Regions from separate parts of the Paenibacillus sp. FSL H8-0332 genome, predicted to be linked through region 2. Evidence: predicted binding sites of a transcription regulator. Region 2 holds the regulator's gene; the other holds the start of a gene.
What was found. The regulator Rex, encoded in region 2, represses fermentation and respiration genes when NADH is low (regulators of the CRP and FNR family bind a similar motif). The targets are predictions, from matches to a motif close to TTGTGAAATATTTCACAA.

Region 1 (3,424 bases), 3.7 Mb from region 2:
CAGGATAACGATATAGACCTCCGGATGTCCCCAAACCCAGAACAGGTTGGCCCAGAGCATATCCATCCCGCCGTTGGCCATCGTGAAGAACTGGGAGCCGAAGAGTCGGTCGAACATCATCATCGCCAGCGCTATGGTAAGAACCGGGAAGGCGAAGACAATAATAACGTTGGTGATGAGTACGGACCAGGTGAACATCGGCATCTTCATCAGCGTCATGCCTGGTGCGCGCATCTTTAGAATCGTTACGATAAAGTTAACCCCGGTGATCAGCGTACCGATACCGGATATCTGCAGAGCCAGAGAGTAGTAGTTGTTCCCTACGGTCGGGCTGAATTCAAGACTTGCCAGCGGGAAGTAGGCTGACCAGCCCGCATCCGGCGAGCCGCCGATGACGAAGGAAATGTTCAGCAGCATGGCGCCCATGAAGAAGAGCCAGAAGCTGACGGCGTTCAGCCGCGGGAAGGCAACGTCACGTGCACCGATCTGCAGCGGAATGATCACGTTCATCAGACCGATGATGAACGGCATGGCCATGAAGAGAATCATGATCAGACCGTGGGTGGTGAAGACCTCATTGTAATGCTGCGCATCGAGGAATTTCATTTCCGGCGCAGCTGTCTGCAGACGCATCATCATCGCATCTACACCGCCGCGGAACAGCATCAGCAGCGCCGCGAGGATGTACATGATCCCGATTTTTTTGTGGTCAACCGTGGTCAGCCATTCACGCCACAGATAGCCCCATTTCTTGAAATAGGTAAGCCCTACGAGAATCCCGATGGTTGCCAGTGCAATACTGATCATGGCCCCGTATATCAAGGGTTCGCCGTGAACCTTAAATTTGTCCAAATCCATTAGGGTAGCTCCTTTCAGTGTGTTGCATTAGGCTCTTCAGAGAGCTAGTGTCCTTCATGTGTGCTTTCATCCACCGGGGAGCTGGGCAGCGGCTGATCGACTTCCGGATCAGGCTTGCTGTCGAATTCCGTTCCGCTGGACGGCTCGGGAGACGGATGGATTTCCTTGTTATCCTGATGCTCCTGATTGCCGTTGTCCATATCCATCTCTTTGCCGCCACCGCTCATATGCTCGCCGTGGTCTCCAGGAGGCGGGCTGAACTCCAGATGAGTGGAGGAATACGTTTTGCGTCCGAGGTAATCCGTGGCCAGCAGGCCCTTGAATTCTTCCTCAGTCAGCTTAGGCGCAGTTTCCTTTACTTCCTTCACCCAGTCCTCGTAACCCTTGTTACTCAGGACAAGCGCTTCGAATTCCATGTGGGCAAAGCCTTTACCGCTGAAGTTCGCATTTTTCCCGATATAAGAGCCTTCGGTATCTGCGGACAGATGAAGCGTTGTCAGCATGTCGCTCATGGCGTACTTTTGACCGGCAAGCTGTGGAATCCAGAGACTGGTAATGGTGCCGAATGAGTACATTCTGAATTCTACCGCACGATGCACCGGCATATTCACGTAGTTAACCGTCTCGATCCCTTCCTCAGGGTAGCTGAAATGCCATTTCCAGTTGGAAGAGGAAGCATAGATGACCAGCGGAGTCTGATCTTGATAGTCCGCAGCCACATTCTCCACTTCGTTAGTCGTCTTGACGGTAACAACGGACAAGAAGGCTACGATAATAATCGGGATGATAATCCAGATGGCCTCCAGTACCTTGTTGCCTTCCTCATGTTCAGGGATGTAGCCCTCATTACTCTTCTTCGCACGATATTTCACCAGTACAAAGATATACAGAATGTAGACAACAGCCAGAACCCCGAGCATAACAAGAATAGAGAGCAAGATGGTGTCAGATAACGTCCTTGCAGACGGCCCCTTCGGGTTCAGAACAGCGATTGAGCTGCATCCCGGCAGGAGAAGGATCAGGCTTAGAAACAAAGCGTATAACGGTCCCTTTTTTTTCATATAGAACTCCTTCCTTCAATACTACTTTTCATTCGCCGTTCATTAACGGGAGTACATTGATCTGTATCTATAGTAAGAACTACTTACCCATAATGCAAAATACATATTTTGTATAAAAGTATAAAAAAGACCTTAAAAATGGCGAACAAGTTAAATATGTGTGATCAAATTGTTACAGCTATCTAAGAGTATGATAAAGATCACTGTAGTGGCGCACTTTAGCTAATTTTAAGGTTGTTCAATTTTTGTTCAAAATTCCGATATTGTTATTAATATTGTCACAATTATTCTGCGCCAAAAACCGCTGATTTAACCGCCCAGCGCCTGGTGTGACAGCATTCGACGATTATTGCGTTCTTTCTGAAAATACTAGCGCAACCTCATTTATCATTGCATAAGAGTGACAATTTCTTAGCTTGCGGTTACAATCTCTCAAATTACGTTAATTGTATATGTGATAAAGTGATAGACAAATATACATAGATTGGAGACTGCTGCTGTGCGTATCAAGAAAACTCTGCTTTTATTCATGTCTTTATTCCTAATTATGGGGCTTGTGCAGGTCCCGGCTAACGCCAAAGCTGCTAGCACTACACTTAAACTCGGAGTCAACGATAAATTAAGTGCGATTGAAGCTGTATCCGTAAAAGGCACCTATTATGTACCGCTGCGTAAGCTTGCGGATGAGCTGAAATGGACCCTTACCGGGCTGACGGACGGTATTCACGTAGCTGGCGGAACTGGTTCGCTTACCCTGCTGAGCAAGGACGGGGGTGCGGTGCTCAAAGACGGCACGACCGTGCCTATGAGCACTTTTGTGCAGGACGGCAACCTCATGGCTCCACTGAAGGTCAGCGCATACCTTGGGTATAGCATTTCCTATGCGGGAGATAAATATTTACTTCGGGTGAAGGACGGCTCGGCGCAGCTTACCGATGCAGCCTATACCGATAAATATGCTGCCGAGCTGAAGCCGAAGGCTCCAGTGGTTCCAGTGACTCCTGTCACTCCGGCTGAGCCGGGCAAACCGGGCCGGACCGTATACCTGACCTTCGACGATGGCCCGTCGGCAACAACTGGCGAGCTGCTGGATATCCTGCACAAATATGACGTACAGGCAACCTTCTTCATGCTGGGGAACAACATGAATGAGCATCCCGCCCAGGTGAAGCGGATTGCGAAGGAAGGGTATGGCTTGGCGCTGCATGGCGTGACCCACCGCAAGGAGAAGTTCTATGCCTCTCCTGCAGCGGCGCTAGCCGAGATGTCAGGGGCCAATGCGACACTGAAGAAGCTGACGGGAGTCAGCACCACTCTGATCCGTACGCCCTACGGAAGTAAGCCTTATTTCACCAAGTCCTTCCGCGATAAAGTCCTGACGCAGGGATATCATCTCTGGGACTGGAACGTGGATTCCTATGACTGGAAATACAAACAGAACAGCGACAGAATCTATAACACCGTAATGGATCAGGTGAATAAGCTGAAGGCGTCCAAGACCAACC
Region 2 (3,424 bases):
AAGCGCCTCAGGAGCCGGTACCGCTGTTGGATCACCGCTTACGCCCTTGTGGATCAGCGCAGCCAGCCTCATCTCTTCGAACATATCCAGATTGTTGTTGCTTGCCGCGCTGTCCGTACCCAGGGAGACCTTAACCCCGGCTCTCAGCAGCTCCGGAACACGGGCAACACCGCTGGCCAGCTTCAGGTTACTGCCGGGGTTATGCGACACGCCAACGTTATGGCGGGCCAGAATCCCGATTTCCTCATCGTTCAGATGAACCCCGTGGGCAATAAGCGAAGGACGGGTAAACATCCCCAGCTTCTCCAGATGTGCGACCGGACGAAGGCCGTAGTCGGCCACGTTCTGCTCCACTTCATGGCGCGTCTCGGACATATGGGTATGCATCGGCAGATCCAGATCATGGGCAGCCTGCACAAACTTCATGAAAAACTCTGGAGGACAGGTGTACGGGGCGTGCGGCGAGAGCATGGTCGTAATTCTGCCGTCAGCCTTGCCATGCCAGTTACGGGCAAAAGCAATCGCCTCAGCGAGCTTGGATTGCTGTACATCTTCCGGGCACAGCCCAATTACGCCGCGCATCAGCACAGCACGAATACCGGACTGCTCGGTCACTTCCGCTACCCGGTCCATATGATCATACATATCGAGGAAGGTTGTTGTGCCGCCCTTCAGCATTTCCAGCACGGACAAAGAAGTTCCCCAATATACATCATCACCAGTGAATTTCTCTTCCATCGGCCACATCTTCTCTTGCAGCCAAGTCTGAAGCACCATATCGTCGCCGTATCCGCGCAGCAGTGACATGGCAGTATGTCCATGGGTATTGACCAGACCCGGCATGAACAGCAGACGGCTGCCGTCTACGACCTGAGCGCCATCCTCCACTGCCGGCTCAGCTTCACCTATGTAAGTAATCAGGTCATCATCCAGGGTCATATACCCGCTCAGCACTGGCTTATCGCTGCCGGGAACCAGAAAGTGCCCATTCTTGATTATCGTGATCTTACTGCTCATCTTCAGCCGCATCCTTTCCATCATGCAAATAATAGGCCAGGCTCTGCAGATCTGTAGTGAAATCAGCGGCGTGAATCCGGATATTGGCAGGCGTCTTGAGAATAACCGGTGCGAAGTTCAGAATCGCCTCAATGCCGGAATCCACAAGAATATCGGCTACATTCTGGGCTTCGCTGTCGGGCACAGTAATGATCCCGATCCGGATTCCCTGCGAGCGGATTGTACTGCTTAGCTCCTCCATCGGCTGCACAACCAGCGAGTTGATCTGCTGGCCCACCTTCGGCGGATAGGCATCGAAGATGGCAGTGATCTTCATCGTATCCTTCAAGTAAGCGTTGTAGTTAGACAAGGCATGACCGAGATTACCGGCTCCAACCAGTGCAACATTAATTTGCTGGTCAAGCTTCAGGATGTGACGAATCTTCTCAATCAGATAGGACACATCGTAGCCGATGCCTTTTCTGCCGAAATCACCGAAATAAGCCAGATCCTTGCGGATCTGGGCGGGGTTCAGATCTAGCTTTTGGCCAAGCTCCTGAGAAGAGACTGTGGAGATTTCACGTTTTTGGAGATCGTTCAGGAACCGCAGGTACACTGGAAGTCTGCGAACGACGGCCTCCGATATTTTATCCGATTTCATGTATTCTCCTCCTTAAAAGTTTTGTTAGACCCGTACAATTATAGCAACCGTACCCCGCCGCCTGCCGGAGTGGCAGAGGAGGCGGGAACGGATCATCAGGTTAATCATGACTTATTAATAATAGCAATAGCGGATGAATTAGGAAACCCCACCGTCTTCCAGCCATTCGGCGATTCTCGGAACCATCTGCTCGGTGAGCATATGCTCCATCTTGGGACCGGGGAGCGAGTACAGGAAGTACTTCCCGTAATAGGATTCAATCACTCTGGTGTCATAGACAATCACGATCCCCCGGTCCTTCGCCGTACGGACCAGCCGCCCGAAGCCCTGCTTGAAGCGGATAACGGCCTGCGGCACGGACAGCTTCATGAACGGGTTCTTCTTCTGTGCCTGAAGCAGCTCCGACTTCGCCTCAGCCAGCGGGTGATTCGGCGGCTGGAACGGCAGTCTGACAATCGCCAGGCAGGTCAATGCTTCTCCAGGAATATCAACCCCTTCCCAGAAACTGCTGGTACCAAGCAGGACGGAGGCCGGGGTGTCCTGGAAGCGGCGGATCAGCTTGCTCCGGCTGCCGCCCTCCACGCCTTGTCCCAGCACCGCGATATCCTGCGAGGCAAGTGCCTCCTTCAGCGGATCGTAGACCTGGCGCAGCATTTTGTAGGAGGTGAACAGCACCAGCATCCGTCCCCGTGTAGCTACAGCCGTCTCAGCAAGGGAGTGGACTAGCGTGTCCACGAATCGGGCATCCCCTATACTTCCCTTAACGCTCGGGAAGTCGCGGGGAATGACCAGCAGTGCCTGCTCACGGTACTTGAACGGCGACGGAAGCAGCGCAGTCATCAGACGCCCTTGCTCCGCAGCCTCACCAAGGCCCAGGTTATCCATCATGAACTGGAAGGATTTATCCACCGATAAGGTGGCCGAGGTCAGGATAATGCTCTTCTTCTTGTCGAAGAACAGCTCCCTGAGCTGGGTGCTGACATCTACGGGAACGGCATACATTTGCAGCGACTTGCCCTTATAATTGCCGCTTCCCTCCAGCCAATACACAATATTCTCATCATTCAGGCTCATGAAGAAGCGAATCTGCTCTCTAATGGATGCCAGGTCCTTGAACAAGCCGCCTATATCCGTCACAAGACTGTCCGAGGAGGACTGGCTGTCCGTGTCACGCATCTCACTGAGCATCTTGTCACCCTTGCGGATGATATCGCTCAGACTGAGGTTCAGTGTATTCTCAAGGGCAGCCAGCTCCTCCCAATCCTTGGGCTTCTTGCCCGGCTGCAGGCGCGCTACCAGCTGGCCTGCTTCACCGGCCCCGGCGTCACTGCGCTCGGGCAGCAGGCTAAAGAGCCTGTCGCTGAGCGCATCCCAGGATTCCTTCACGGTCAGCAGATCTGGATAGATCCTGTCGATCACGCCGCTCCATTCGGAAGCCTGCTCACTGCCGGAAGACTGCAGGCTCTGGCGGAGGGCAGGCAGCTGCCCGCTCCGGCTATCTTTGTAGAGACGGGTTAAGGTATGGGCGAATGTGAAATATTTCATCTGCATGCCAAGATGCTTGCCGGCAATATCCTCCAGATGATGAGCTTCGTCAATGACAAGATGCTCGTAGGCCGGAAGAAGCTGATGCCCGGCTTTGACATCTGCGAACAGCTTGGAGTGATTGGTGACCACCACATCGGAGATCCCCGCTTCATGCTTGGCCCGGTGGTAATAGCATTTGCGGAACCAGGGACAGGCGCGTCCCAGACAGGAGTCGGTATC

Region 1: qoxA (cytochrome aa3 quinol oxidase subunit II) is a predicted target of Rex. The motif match lies at 2,186-2,203, and genes of this name have one in related genera.

The regions. Positions count from the first base shown of each region.
Region 1 covers NZ_CP150145.1:716,649-720,072, forward strand. The annotation lists gene qoxB (cytochrome aa3 quinol oxidase subunit I) at 1-858, opposite strand, end outside; gene qoxA (cytochrome aa3 quinol oxidase subunit II) at 903-1,919, opposite strand; gene NST43_RS03070 (polysaccharide deacetylase family protein) at 2,449-3,424, shown strand, end outside.
Region 2 covers NZ_CP150145.1:4,398,193-4,401,616, forward strand. The annotation lists gene NST43_RS18985 (amidohydrolase) at 1-1,017, opposite strand, end outside; gene NST43_RS18990 (redox-sensing transcriptional repressor Rex) at 1,007-1,657, opposite strand; gene dinG (ATP-dependent DNA helicase DinG) at 1,796-3,424, opposite strand, start outside.